DNA from 2 places in the Streptomyces sp. NBC_00557 genome. Region 1 is predicted to be linked to the other one. Evidence: predicted binding sites of a transcription regulator. Region 1 holds the regulator's gene; the other holds the start of a gene.
The links. The regulator HrcA, encoded in region 1, represses chaperone genes, less so after heat shock. The targets are predictions, from matches to a motif close to TTNGCACTCNGNNNNNCNGAGTGCNAA.
Positions count from the first base shown of each region.

Region 2: a site for HrcA is predicted at 4,546-4,572, ahead of groL (chaperonin GroEL). Genes of this name have one in related genera too.

Region 1 covers NZ_CP107796.1:5,472,075-5,479,346, reverse strand. The annotation lists gene OG956_RS23910 (16S rRNA (uracil(1498)-N(3))-methyltransferase) at 1-201, opposite strand, end outside; gene OG956_RS23905 (nitronate monooxygenase) at 198-1,301, opposite strand; gene dnaJ (molecular chaperone DnaJ) at 1,415-2,548, opposite strand; gene hrcA (heat-inducible transcriptional repressor HrcA) at 2,549-3,565, opposite strand; gene OG956_RS23890 (MBL fold metallo-hydrolase) at 3,735-4,457, shown strand; gene OG956_RS23885 (DUF3097 domain-containing protein) at 4,492-5,313, shown strand; gene OG956_RS23880 (Uma2 family endonuclease) at 5,285-5,869, opposite strand; gene hemW (radical SAM family heme chaperone HemW) at 5,969-7,201, opposite strand; gene OG956_RS23870 (SpoIIE family protein phosphatase) at 7,243-7,272, opposite strand, start outside.
Region 2 covers NZ_CP107796.1:4,458,680-4,465,951, reverse strand. The annotation lists gene OG956_RS19275 (transglycosylase domain-containing protein) at 1-287, opposite strand, end outside; gene OG956_RS19270 (sigma factor-like helix-turn-helix DNA-binding protein) at 284-1,366, opposite strand; gene OG956_RS19265 (SigE family RNA polymerase sigma factor) at 1,533-2,063, shown strand; gene OG956_RS19260 (hypothetical protein) at 2,038-2,670, shown strand; gene groL (chaperonin GroEL) at 2,760-4,382, opposite strand; gene OG956_RS19250 (cold-shock protein) at 4,705-4,908, opposite strand; gene OG956_RS19245 (ubiquitin-like small modifier protein 1) at 5,341-5,616, opposite strand; gene thrC (threonine synthase) at 5,731-7,014, opposite strand; SAM riboswitch class I at 7,033-7,188, opposite strand.

The DNA.
Region 1 (7,272 bases):
GACCACCAGGTGGTCCTTGCCGGACACGCCGACGACGACCCCGGCGGCCCCGCGTCCCCTGCCGTCCGTGAGCACCACCTGCTCGCCGGGCTGCAGGCGCCGTACGGAGACCGCGTGCCGTCCCTCGGGGCCCGTGACGTCGACGACCGAGCCGGGGCCCACGCCCTCGAGCGAGTCGACGACGAACACCGGCGCGGTCATCGCCGGCCGCCCAGTCGGCCCGGGCCGCCCAGTCCGCCCTTGGCCGACAACGCTGTCCGGGCGGCGTCGAGTTCGGCGGCCAGCACCTCCACCAGCTCCGCGGCGGGCAGCGCGCGGGCCAGCCGGTGTCCCTGCCCCGCCCACAGCGCCATGCCCTGCGCGTCCCCGGCCTTCGCGGCGGCCTTGCGCAGCGGCGAGGTGAGGTGGTGGACGTCCGGGTAGGCGGCGGGGGCGTACGGGCCGTGCTCGCGCAGGAACCGGTTGACCAGTCCGCGCCCCGGCCGCCCGGAGAACGCGCGGGTCAGCTCGGTGTGCGTGAACAGGGGGTTGGTCAGCGCCTGCTTGTGCACGGCATGGGCGCCGGACTCCGGGGTGGCGAGGAAGGCGGTGCCGAGCTGGGCCGCGCTCGCGCCGGCCGCGAGGACCGCGGCGATCTGGCTGCCCCGCATGATGCCGCCGGCGGCGACGACCGGGATGTCCACGGCCTCGCGGATCTGCGCGACGAGCGACAGCAGGCCGATGCCGGCGCCGTCGTTCTCGGGGACGTCGCGGTGGGTGCCCTGGTGACCGCCGGCCTCCACGCCCTGCGCGATCACCGCGTCCGCACCGGCCCGCTCCACCGCGCGGGCCTCCTCGGCGGTGGTGGCCGTGACCAGCGTGCAGGTGCCGGCCCGGCGCAGGCTGTCGAACACCTCGGGGCTCGGCACGCCGAAGTGGAAGGAGACCACCGGCACCGGGTTGTCGAGGAGCACGGCGAGCTTGGCGTCGAAGCCGTCGTCCCGGCCGCTGTCCGGGTCGCCCAGCTCGGTCTCGTACCAGGCGGCCTCGCCGGCCAGCTGGTGGGCGTAGACCTCGACCGCACCGGACTCGGCATATTCGGGCTGGGGCATGAACACGTTCACGCCGAAGGGGCGGGCGGTGAGGCTCCGCAGCTGCTTGATCTCCTGGTACATGCCGTCGGCGGTCTTGTACCCGGCGGCGAGAAACCCGAGGCCACCGGCCTCGGAGACGGCGGCGGCGAGTTGCGGGACGGAGACACCGCCCGCCATGGGGGCCTGCACGATCGGGTGCAGGAGGAGATCGGTCAGCGCGGAGGACATGACCGCATGTTGTCACGTCCTGTGAAAGAGTCCGAATCGGGCTTGCGACGGCATGAACCGCTGGCATACGGGGTGCGGAAAACACCCCGTACCCAGCGTCTCAGCGCCTCACCTCAGCGCCCGTTGAACGCATCCTTCAACCGCGAGAACAGCCCCTGCTGCCCGGGCTGGAACTGCCCCTGGGGGCGTTCCTCGCCGCGGAGCTTGGCCAGCTCGCGCAGGAGGCGTTCCTGTTCGGGGTCGAGCTTGGTCGGGGTCTGGACCTCGACGTGGACGATCAGGTCGCCCCGGCCGCCGCCGCGCAGGTGCGTGACACCCCGGTTGTGCAGCGGGATCGACTGGCCGGACTGGGTGCCGGGCCGGATGTCGACCTCCTCCATGCCGTCCAGGGTCTCCAGCGGCACCTTGGTGCCGAGCGCCGCGGCCGTCATCGGGATCGTCACCGTGCAGTGCAGGTCGTCGCCGCGCCGCTGGAAGGTCGGGTGCGGCAGCTCGTGGATCTCGACGTACAGGTCACCGGCGGGACCGCCGCCCGGCCCGACCTCTCCCTCGCCGGCGAGCTGGATCCGCGTGCCGTTGTCGACACCGGCCGGGATCTTCACGGTGAGGGTGCGCCGGGAGCGGACCCGGCCGTCGCCCGCGCACTCGGGGCACGGGGTCGGCACCACGGTGCCGAAGCCCTGGCACTGGGGGCACGGCCGCGAGGTCATGACCTGGCCCAGGAAGGACCGGGTGACCTGCGAGACCTCACCCCGGCCCCGGCACATGTCGCACGTCTGGGCGGACGTGCCCGGCGCCGCGCCCTCGCCGTTGCAGGTGTTGCAGACGACCGCGGTGTCGACCTGGATGTCCTTGGTGGTCCCGAAGGCCGCCTCGTCCAGCTCGACCTCGATCCGGATCATCGCGTCCTGGCCGCGCCGGGTGCGCGAGCGCGGGCCGCGCTGCGACGCCGTGCCGAAGAACGCGTCCATGATGTCGGAGAAGTTGCCGAAGCCGCCGGCCCCGAAGCCGCCCGCGCCGGCGCCGCTCTGCGAGAGCGGGTCGCCGCCGAGGTCGTAGACCTGCTTCTTCTGCGGGTCCGACAGCACCTCGTAAGCGGCGTTGATCTCCTTGAACCGCTCCTGGGTCTTCGGATCCGGGTTGACGTCCGGGTGCAGCTCGCGGGCGAGCCGGCGGAACGCCTTCTTGATCTCATCCTGCGACGCGTCGCGGCGCACGCCGAGAACGGCGTAGTAGTCCGTGGCCACTTACGACTCCGCCAGGATCTGTCCGACGTACCGTGCCACTGCGCGTACCGCTCCCATCGTTCCCGGGTAGTCCATGCGGGTCGGTCCGACCACGCCGAGCTTGGCAACCGCCTCGCCGCCCGAACCGTAGCCCACCGACACCACGGAGGTGGAGTTGAGTCCCTCGTGGGCGTTCTCGTGCCCGATGCGCACCGTCACGCCCGGATCCTTGGCCTCGCCGAGCAGCTTGAGGAGCACGACCTGCTCCTCCAGCGCCTCGAGCACCGGCCGGATCGTGAGAGGAAAGTCATGCGCGAAGCGGGTGAGATTGGCGGTGCCGCCGATCATCAGCCGCTCCTCGTTCTCCTCGACGAGTGTCTCCAGGAGAGTGGAGAGCACCGTCGAGACCGTACCGCGGTCCTCGGCCTCGAAGGCCTCCGGCAGGTCCTCGACCAGCTTCGGCACGTCCGTGAACCGGCGGCCCGCGACCCGGCTGTTCAGCCGCGCGCGCAGGTCGGCGAGGGAGGCCTCGCCGAAGGGCGCCGGGCAGTCGACCATCCGCTGCTCGACCCGCCCGGTGTCCGTGATCAGCACGAGCATCACACGCGCGGGGGCGAGCGAGAGCAGCTCCACGTGCCGGACGGTGGACCGGGTCAGGGACGGGTACTGCACCACGGCGACCTGGCGGGTGAGCTGGGCGAGCAGCCGCACGGTGCGCGCCACGACGTCGTCGAGGTCGACGGCGCCCTCCAGGAAGTTCTGGATCGCCCGCCGCTCGGGCGCGGTCATCGGCTTGACGCCCGCCAGCTTGTCCACGAACAGCCGGTAGCCCTTGTCGGTGGGGATGCGCCCCGCGCTGGTGTGCGGCTGCGCGATGTACCCCTCGTCCTCCAGGGCGGCCATGTCGTTGCGGACCGTCGCCGGGGACACGCCGAGGTTGTGCCGCTCGGTCAGGGCCTTCGACCCGACCGGCTCCTCGGTGCCCACGTAGTCCTGGACGATGGCGCGCAGCACCTGAAGCCTGCGTTCACTCAGCATTCGCGCGCACCTCCAGCATGTGGTCCCCTCGGTTCGCTCGGTCCTGCGTTCGTCCGCCTGGCACTCGTCGCATGCGAGTGCCAGCGTCCCGGGCCCAGTGTACGGCTGTCGGGTACACCCGGGGCAAGGTCGGTGCCCTCACGGCGGCTCGTGCGGATAGCGTCGCGGCATGACGGTGACTTGGGAAGAGCTGGGCTGGGAACGGCTGGCCGCGGGTGTCGGCCGGTGCCGGCTGCCCGGCTGGGACTGCACGGCCGGTCTGGTCCTCGGGGCGGGCACGGCGCTGATGGTGGACGCCGGCTCCAGTCTCGCCGAGGGCGCCCGGCTCCGGGGCCGGGCCGAGCAACTGGCCGGCGGCCGTGTGACCCATCTCGCGCTGACCCACCCCCACTTCGATCACGTCTTCGGGGCGGCGGCCTTCGCGGGAGCGGAGGTGTACGGGGCGGTGGGCCTGGACGCCGTCCTCGCCCACGAACGCGAGGCGCTGCGCCTGGACGCCGTCCGCAACGGACTCGCGGTGGCGGACGCCGACGAGGCGGTGGACGCGCTCGTGCCGCCCGGCCACCCGGTCTCGGGCGAGTGGACCCTGGACCTCGGCGGCGGCCGCCAGGTCCTGCTGGCGAACGTGGGCCCGGGCCACACCGGACACGATCTGGCGGTGCTGGTGCCCGGGGACCGGGAGGTGGTCTTCTGCGGGGACCTGGTCGAGGAGTCCGGCGAACCGCAGGCCGGCCCGGACGCCGTCCCGTCCCGTTGGCCGGACGCCCTCGACCGTCTCCTCGCCCTGGGCGGCGAGGACGCGCTGTACGTGCCCGGTCACGGAGCGGTGGTCGACGCGGGTTTCGTACGGCGCCAACGCGACGAGCTGGCGGCCCGTTTCGGCGTGTCGTAGGTACGGGTCCACCGGTTCTCCTATCGTCATCCGAATGCGCCAGTACTCCGCCGACCTGACCCCTCCCTGGAAGAAGCAGAAGCCCGTACCCGAGGTGCCCGCCGAACCGGGCCTCGTGGTGGAGGAGGCCGGTACCGGTTTCTGCGGGGCGGTGATCGGCTGCGAGGCGGGCACGGTGACGCTGGAGGACCGCTTCGGCAAGCACCGGGTGTTCCCCCTGGAGCCGCGCGGCTTCCTGCTGGAGGGCCGCGTGGTCACGCTGGTGCGGCCGTCGTCCGGCGGCCCCGCACGGCCCGCCCGGACCGCCTCCGGCTCGGTCGCCGTCCCCGGCGCCCGCGCCCGCGTGGCCCGCGCCGGCCGCATCTACGTCGAGGGCCGGCACGACGCCGAGCTGGTCGAGAAGGTCTGGGGCGACGACCTGCGCGTCGAGGGCGTGGTCGTGGAGTACCTGGAGGGCGTGGACGACCTGCCGTCGATCGTGTCGTCCTTCGCGCCGGGTCCGGACGCGCGGCTGGGCGTGCTGGTGGACCACCTGGTGCCGGGGACGAAGGAGTGGCGGATCGCCGAGTCGGTGACCAGCGAGCACGCCCTCGTCGTCGGCCACCCGTACATCGACATCTGGCAGGCGGTGAAGCCGGCCGCGCTGGGCATCGAGGCGTGGCCGACGGTGCCGAAGGGACAGGACTGGAAGACGGGCGTGTGCCGGGCCCTGGGCTGGCCGTCGGAGAACACCGGGGCGGTGTGGCAGGCGATCCTGAAACGGGTGACGTCCTACAAGGACCTGGAGCCGGAACTGCTGGGCCGGGTGGAGGAGCTGATCGACTTCGTCACGGCAGCGGGAAGCGGTGCGGCTTGACGTCGGGGAACGTGCCGAACCCGCTGCTGTCCAGGTCGATGCCCAGCGCCTCAATCCGCAGCGGTTCGCCGAATTTCCGCAGGGTCTGCTCCTTGTAGTCGGCCCTCTCCCCCTCGCCTTCGGGCCGCGTCAGCAGGACGCACTGCGCCATGATCGGATCGACGATGAGGTACACGGGGATCCCGCCCGCGGCGTAGATGGAGCGCTTGACGCAGTAGTCCCGCTCGACGCTGGTCTTCGACACCACCTCGACGACCATCGTGACGAGACTGGCCGGGAGCAGCCGGCCCGATGCAGGCAGGATTTCGGGTGCGACGACCACAAGATCGGGGACAGGCTCGCTGGCCTCGTCGACGATGTCGACATCCTGGGTCTGAAGGCTGTACCAGTGCTCAAGAGGAATCTGCCTCCCGAGCAGCATCACGATCAGGTTGTGGACCAGATCCGGGCTGGCCATCATCACGATTTCCCCCCGCAGGAGCTCCACCCTGAGTCCGTCGGGCGGCTCGAACCCCTCGAAGAACTCTGCGACTCCACGTTCGTCCACAGCGGTCATCTCCGTGGCCTCCACATTCGCCGCGTACGGTCGGCGGCAGCCTACGAACCAGGTTAGGGACCGAACCGGCGTTCCGGAGGGATTCGCTCGCAGGAGTGATCAGTCCACCAGGTCCCGCACCACCGCGTCCGCCAGCAGCCGCCCCCGCAGGGTCAGCACGGCCCGCCCGTCGTCGTACGGGCCCTGCTGGAGGAGACCGTCCGCCAGCGCCCGGCGGGACGCCGCGAGCCCCTCGTCCTTCAGCACGGCCAGCGGCACCCCCTCCCGCAGCCGCAGTTCCAGCAGGATCCGCTCCACCCGCCGGTCCTCGTCGGACAGCAGCTCCCGGCCCGCGCCCGGTGACCGGCCGGAGGCGAGCGCCGCCGCGTACGCCCCCGGATGCTTCACGTTCCACCACCGCACCCCGCCCACGTGCGAGTGCGCCCCAGGCCCGGCCCCCCACCAGTCGGCGCCGCGCCAGTACAGCTCGTTGTGCAGGCAGCGGCCCGTCTGAGAGGTGGCCCAGTTGGAGACCTCGTACCACTCGAAGCCCGCCGCGCTCAGGGTCTCCTCGGCGATCAGGTACCGGTCCGCGTGCACGTCGTCGTCGGTCATCGGGACCTCGCCCCGGCGGATCCGCCGGGCCAGCTGCGTGCCCTCCTCGACGATGAGGGCGTACGCGCTGACGTGGTCCGGCCCGGCGCCGATCGCCGCGTCCAGCGAGGCCCGCCAGTCGTCGTCGCTCTCCCCGGGCGTGCCGTAGATCAGGTCCAGGTTGACGTGCTCGAAGCCCGCCGCCCGCGCCTCCGCGACGCAGGCCTCGGGACGGCCGGGGGTGTGGGTGCGGTCCAGGACGTCCAGCACGTGCCGCCGGGCGCTCTGCATGCCGAAGGAGATCCGGGTGAAGCCGCCCTCCCGCAGCGTGGCGAGGTAGGCGGGACCGACCGACTCGGGGTTCGCCTCCGTCGTGATCTCGGCGTCCGGCGCGAGCCCGAACTCGTCCCGGACGGCCCCCAGCATCCGTACGAGATCGTCGGCCGCCAGCAGGGTCGGCGTGCCGCCGCCGACGAACACCGTGCGCACCGGCCGCGGGTCGTCGCCGAGCACCTTGCGGGCGAGGCGGATCTCGTCCGTCAGCGTGTCGGCGTAGTTGTCGCGGGACGCCAGGACGCCGCCGGTGCCGCGCAGCTCGGTCGCGGTATAGGTGTTGAAATCGCAGTAGCCGCAGCGGGTCGCGCAGTACGGGACGTGGAGATAGAACCCGAGGGGCCGCTCGGCGGCGCCGGCGAGCGCGTGCGCGGGCAGCGCGCCGTCGGCGGGGACGGGCTCGCCGTCGGGGAGTGCGGAAGGCATGCCTTCCATTGTCCAGCACCGGCGCCGTGACCCTGCCGCCGTCACTCCGCCTGGAGGACCAGCAGGGCGAG
Region 2 (7,272 bases), 1.0 Mb from region 1:
CCGTCGAGGAAGACGGTGCTCTGGACGACCGTGTCCGGGTGCGGCTCGGGAATGACGGTGAGCTTGTACGCGACGACGACCGCGCCGACCAGCAGGGCGAGCAGGAGCAGGAAGGCGGCCAGCAGCCGGCGGGCGATACGGCCCCGGTTGCGGCGCAGCCGGACGCGGAGCGGGACGCGTCGCGAACTCGCGGACCTGCGCGCCGCTTTGAACGCCCGCTCGGGCCCCGCCTTCTGGCCCTCCTCCCCGGGCTTCTCCCTGGGCTCCTCCTTGAGCTCCGGGGTCATGCCCACCACCCCCCGCTCCGCAGCCGTGCCACGACGGTGCCCGCGGCGTCGTACACCCTGACGCCCTCGCCGCCCTCACCGCCCCCGGCGCTCCGGGCCTTCTCCATGCCCTCGACGACGAGCGTCTTGGTGTCCTGGGCGGACAGTGCCGTGGTCGCGTACCAGACGCCCCAGCCGGGGCTGCCGGCCAGGGTGAGCACCTTGGCCGGGACCTCGCCGTGGGCGGTGCTCAGCTCGACACGTCCCGGGTCACCGGAGACGCCGTAGTACAGGCCGGACAGGAAGTACCCGCCCTTCACCGGCGCCGCCTGCAGGGACACCCCCGGCTCGTGGCGCGGGTAGGCGTCCAACGCGCGGAACTGGTCGGCCTGTTCCGGCGTCGAGCAGTGGCTGCCGTCCGCGGTCAGCCACATCTCCACGCCGGGCGCCGCCTGCACCCGCTCCCCGGGCGCCACGATCCGTATGGAACCCACCGCCCGGACGGCCACCGCGCCGGAGGAGCCGTCCGGGCCGCTCCCGGCTACCCGGACGGCGGCGAGGAAGCCCCCGGCCGCCAGCACCGCCGCACAGGTTCCGGCGACCACCGCGGCCCGGCGCCGCCGCCACGCCCGTCCGCGCGCGGTCACCTCGTCCAGCGGGAGCGGGCCGGGAGTCACGTCACCGGCCACGGTGGCGTAGGCCTCGCGCAGCCGCCGTTCGTCGCCTCCGGCCGCCTTCGTCCCACGCTTGGCGAGGTGGCGCACGGCGCCCTTGGAGACGCCGAGCAACTGACCGATCTGCGCGTCCGGCAGCCCCTCCCCGTACCGCAGCACCAGCACGGCCCGTTGCCGTGCGGAGCGCCGCACGAGCGGCCACGGACGCCGCAGCCAGCTGCGCACGAGGTGACGCCGTACGTGGAAGTCGATGTCGTTGCGCGGAACGCGGCGCCAGCGCGCGTACGTCCGTATGAGCGTCCTTCTGGCCAGTTCGTCCGCCTCGGGCAGGTTCTCGGTGAGCAACATCGCGGTGACGAGAAGCCGGGGCCAGCAGGTGCGCGCGTAGGCGGCGAAGTCGTCATGGATCCGGGCACCCGTCCGCATCGTCTTCTCCTTGGGTCACGTGTGTTTCGATGTACGCCGCTCACGCGGCCCACGCGACCTGTACGCACGGGCGGGACGGGCGGGTTGCACGGGAGACGGAAACCCAGGAAGACGCGGCACGGCTCAGCAAGACGCGGCATGACGCGGCAAGACTCCGGCGGAGGGCATGACCGAGGACGAGTTCGACGCTTTCTACGCGGCGGCCTTTCCCCGCCTGACCGGGCAGTTGTATGCCTTCACCGGGGACCACGGCGAGGCCCAGGACGTGGTGCAGGAGGCGTTCGTACGCGCCTGGGACCGGCGCAAGTCGTTCCTGGCCGACAGCGCCCCCGAGGCCTGGATCCGCACGGTCGCGGTACGGCTGGCGGTCAGCCGCTGGCGGCGCGCCAGGCGCTGGCTGGAGCTGATGCGCCGGCACACGCCGCCCGAGTCGGTTCCCGGCCCGGGGCCCGAACACACCGCACTGGTGGCCGCGTTGCGCCAATTGCCCCAGGCGCAGCGGTTGGCGATCGTCCTGCACCATCTGTGCGACCTGAGCGTCGAGCAGGTAGCCTCCGAGACCGGCGCGCCCGTGGGCACGGTCAAGGCCCGGCTGTCGCGGGGCCGGGCGGCACTGGCGAAGCAGCTGGGCACGGACGAGGCCGATGAGCCGGTACGGAAGGAGGGCGGCCGTGTCGGACGAGCTCACCACGGATGAACTGACCGCCGTGCTCCGCGGGCTGGCGACGGCGCACGAGACGCACCCGTCCGTCGCCGCCCCCGAGATCCGGCGCCGGGCCGTTCGCCGGGGACGCCGCCGTCGCACGGCCCTCGCCCTCGGCGCGGGCGCCGCGGCCCTCGCCCTGGCGGCGTTCGCGCTGACGCTGGGCTCGGGCGACGCCCCGGCCCGTCGTCAGGCCCCGGCGGCCACCGCTCCCCGGCCACCGGCGTCCCCCACCCCTCTCACGACCCCGGTCACCGGCGTCGTCGACTTCGAGAAGCGGGCCCTGACCGTCGACGGCCGGGTCATGCCCATCACCTCGGGCTTCCCGACCCGCGCCTCCGCCCGCCTGCTGACCGTCGCCGCGAAACTCGACCTCACGCGGGACACCGTCGACGCACTCGCCAGGTCCGCCTGCAAGGTGGCCGAACCGTACGTGGTCGAACTCCGCGGCACCGACGGGTCCAGCCTCTACGCCGGCTCACTGAGCTGCGCCCCCCGGACCGGCACCTGGATCGGCCTCGACGCGAAGAACGCCGTATGGCTCTACAACAGGCTGAAGCCGGGCGACACGCTGTCGGTGGCGGTCACGCCGAGCGCCTAGCCCCGGCACACGCCCGAGGGCGGCACCCCCGGCCGGAAGCCGTGGGTGCCGCCCTCGGTTCATAGGACAGGCGATCAACCAGAGGTCGATCAGAAGTCCATGTCACCGCCCGGCATGCCGCCGCCGGCCGGCGCGGCGGCCTTCTCCGGCTTGTCGGCGATGACGGCCTCGGTGGTGAGGAACAGCGCGGCGATGGAGGCGGCGTTCTGCAGCGCGGAACGGGTCACCTTCGCCGGGTCGATGATGCCCTCGGCGACCAGGTCGACGTACTCGCCGGTCGCGGCGTTCAGGCCGTGGCCCGGGGTCAGGTTGCGGACCTTCTCCACCACGACGCCGCCCTCGAGGCCGGCGTTGACGGCGATCTGCTTCAGCGGGGCCTCGAGCGCGATGCGGACGGCGTTGGCGCCGGTCGCCTCGTCACCCTCGAGCTCCAGCTTCTCGAAGACCTGGGAGGCCTGCAGCAGGGCCACGCCACCACCGGCGACGATGCCCTCCTCGACGGCGGCCTTCGCGTTGCGGACGGCGTCCTCGATGCGGTGCTTGCGCTCCTTGAGCTCCACCTCGGTGGCGGCGCCGGCCTTGATGACCGCGACACCGCCGGCGAGCTTCGCCAGGCGCTCCTGCAGCTTCTCGCGGTCGTAGTCGGAGTCGCTGTTCTCGATCTCGGCGCGGATCTGGTTGACGCGGCCGTTGACCTGCTCGGAGGAGCCGGCGCCGTCGACGATGGTGGTCTCGTCCTTGGTGATGACGACCTTGCGGGCGCGGCCCAGGAGGTCCAGGGTCGCGTTCTCCAGCTTGAGGCCGACCTCCTCGGAGATGACCTCGCCGCCGGTGAGGATGGCGATGTCGCCGAGCATGGCCTTGCGGCGGTCGCCGAAGCCCGGGGCCTTGACGGCGACGGACTTGAAGGTGCCGCGGATCTTGTTGACGACCAGGGTCGACAGGGCCTCGCCCTCGACGTCCTCGGCGATGATCAGCAGCGGCTTGCCCGACTGCATGACCTTCTCCAGCAGCGGGAGCAGGTCCTTGACCGAGGAGATCTTGGAGTTGGCGATGAGGATGTACGGGTCCTCGAGCACCGCCTCCATGCGCTCCATGTCGGTCGCGAAGTAGGCGGAGATGTAGCCCTTGTCGAAGCGCATGCCCTCGGTGAGCTCGAGCTCCAGGCCGAAGGTGTTGCTCTCCTCGACGGTGATGACGCCTTCCTTGCCGACCTTGTCCATGGCCTCGGCGATCAGCTCGCCGATCTGGGTGTCGGCGGCGGAGATGGACGCGGTGGAGGCGATCTGCTCCTTGGTCTCGACGTCCTTCGCCTGCTCCAGCAGGGCGGCGGAGACGGCCTCCACGGCCTTCTCGATACCGCGCTTCAGAGCCATCGGGTTGGCGCCGGCGGCGACGTTGCGCAGGCCCTCCTTGACCAGGGCCTGGGCGAGAACGGTCGCCGTGGTCGTACCGTCACCGGCGACGTCGTCCGTCTTCTTGGCGACTTCCTTGACCAGCTCGGCGCCGATCTTCTCGTACGGGTCCTCGAGCTCGATCTCCTTGGCGATGGAGACACCGTCGTTGGTGATCGTGGGGGCGCCCCACTTCTTCTCGAGGACGACGTTGCGGCCCTTGGGGCCGAGCGTCACCTTCACGGCGTCCGCGAGCTGGTTCATGCCGCGCTCGAGGCCGCGCCGCGCCTCCTCGTCGAACGCGATGATCTTGGCCATGTGAAGTGGTCCCTCCAGGACTGGGGGTGATTCCTTCGGACCGCGCCCGCGCCCGCGACGGACGGCTCGCCGGCCTCGTGGTTCCTTGCCCCACCCAGCCTGCGGGCCTCACCGACCCGGTCCTTCACTGTCACTCTCACCTTCAGAGTGCTAACGCCAATGATTAGCACTCGGGCATGCCGAGTGCAAGCGCCTACAGGGGTACGGCGGCCCTCGTCAGCCGCGCGCGAACACGGGTGACCGCCCCGGCCGGCCCGGCCGGCTCCGGGCACGGCGAAGGGCCCGCACCCTGTGCGAGGTGCGGGCCCTTCGGCGGAAACATTCAGGCGGTGACGCGAACCATGTCGGCCTGCGGGCCCTTCTGGCCCTGCGAGATCTCGAACTCGACCCGCTGGCCCTCTTCCAGGGTGCGGTAGCCGTCCATCTGAATCGCGCTGTAGTGGACGAAGACGTCCGCACCACCGTCGACCGCGATGAAGCCGTACCCCTTCTCCGCGTTGAACCACTTGACGGTGCCCTGAGCCATGCCTAACTCCCCTATTACTGGCCCTTGCACAGATCCACACTTCGCGGACCCGGGTCAGACCTCACCCCCCAACGGTCGGGGGCGTGCGCCGGAACGCGTCGACCGCGGCTGAATGTATCTGTCCAACTGCCGTCTGCAACAGGTCAATCGGACGAGAATTCTGGACGGCGACGGTCCGGAATGTGGTGAGAATTCGCCCGACTTCAGGGCAAGTCGGGCTCCACAAAGCACTACAAAAGCCGCATAAAGCCCGCATAGTTTGGCTACTTCTTGTCGGGCGTGCGGCATGAATGCGGGGTTCCCGACCTGTCCGACCGGGAGCGCGTTCCCCAACTCTACCGCGCTCAATCACACAGAATGGCCCCCTCCGCTTCTCTCACGGAGGGGGCCATTCAACGAACAACGAGTAACAGCCATTACCCAAGGTAATGATCAGCCGCCGGCGACCGCCGGAATGATGGAGACACCGGCGCCGTCCGGCGTGGCCGTCTCGAGGCCCTGCTCGAAGCGGACGTCGTCGTCGTTGACGTAGACGTTGACGAACCGGCGCAGCTTGCCCTGGTCGTCCAGGACGCGCGCGGCGATGCCGGTGTGGTTCTTCTCCAGGTCCTCGATGACCTCGGCGAGGGTGGCGCCCTCGGCGGTCACCTCGGCCTGGCCGCCGGTGTAGGTGCGCAGGATGGTGGGGATGCGAACGGTCACGCTCATGCGGTGGGACCTCCGGTCGGGTTCACAGGTACGGCGGGGCGGCGCCCCAGGGGCGCGAGAGCTTGGGGGCGACCAGCCCCACCGGCCCGCGGACGAAACGATAGGACGAGGCCGCTAGACGAGCCCCGCCTCGCGGAACGAGTCGAGGGTGGGACGAATCGTCGCGGTCAGCCCGGTGCCGGCCACCGCGTCCAGCGTCTTCAGGCCGTCGCCGGTGTTGAGGACCACCGTGGTCTTCGTCGGGTCCAGGACGCCGTCCTTGAGCAGCTTGCGGGTGACGCCGACGGTCACGCCGCCCGCCGTCTCCGCGAAGATGCCCTCGGTGCGGGCCAGCAGCTTGATGGCGTCGACGACTTCCTCGTCCGTGACGTCCTCCACGGCGCCACCGGTGCGGCGCGCGATGTCCAGGACGTACGGCCCGTCGGCCGGGTTGCCGATGGCGAGCGACTTGGCGATGGTGTTCGGCTTCTGGGGCCGTACGACGTCGTGCCCGGCCTTGAAGGCGGTCGACACCGGCGAGCAGCCCTCGGCCTGGGCGCCGAAGATCCGGTACGGCTTGTCCTCGACGAGACCGAGCTTGATCAGCTCCTGCAGCCCCTTGTCGATCTTGGTGAGCTGGGAGCCGGAGGCGATCGGGACGACGATCTGGTCGGGCAGCCGCCAGCCGAGCTGCTCGCAGATCTCGTACGCCAGCGTCTTGGAGCCCTCCGCGTAGTACGGCCGCAGGTTGACGTTGACGAAGCCCCAGCCCTCGCCGGCCGGGTCGCCGATCAGCTCGGAGCAGAAGCGGTTCACGTCGTCGTAGTTGCCCTCGATGCCGACGAGGTCGCCGCCGTAGACCGCGGCCATGACGACCTTGCCCTGCTCCAGGTCGTGCGGGATGAACACGCAGGAGCGGAAGCCGGCGCGGGCGGCGGCGGCGCCGACGGCGCCGGCCAGGTTGCCGGTGGAGGAGCAGGACAGGGTGGTGAAGCTGAAGGCGCGCGCGGCCTCCAGGGCTTGCGCGACCACGCGGTCCTTGAAGGAGTGGGTCGGGTTGCCGGAGTCGTCCTTGACGAACAGGCCGCCGGTGACGCCGAGTTCGGCCGCGAGGTTGTCGGCCTTGACCAGCTTGGTCCAGCCCGGGTTCAGGTTCGGCTTGTCGGCCACGTCCGCCGGGACGGGCAGCAGCGGGGCGTAGCGCCAGATGTTCGCCGGGCCGGACTCGATGCGGCGGCGCAGTTCCTCGGTGTCGTAGGCGGAGAAGTCGTAGGCGATCTCCAGCGGGCCGAAACACTCCTCGCAGGCGAAGACCGGGCCGAGCGGGACGCGGTGACCGCACTCGCGACAGCTCAGGGCCGCGGCGGGGCCGAGATCGACGGTGGAACTGCTGGAGCTTGCAACTGTCTGCACAGCCATGTGAGGCGAGGCCCTTTCTCCTCATCTTCCTCACGACGCATCTCGCCGTGAGACGGATTTGGCACCTTCCCTAGCCGGGAGCCTCGCGGAGCGATCAGCAGTGATCTACGAGAACCGACTGGAGGGTTGCCGGGGCTTCATCGGGCCGTGTCCCTCTGCCCCTCTGGATGAGCGGTATGCGGTTGTCGACGCACGCTGACCCCCGACATGCGATGGTCACCGGCGTTGTTCAAGACTGTAACCGAAGGCCAGGACAGT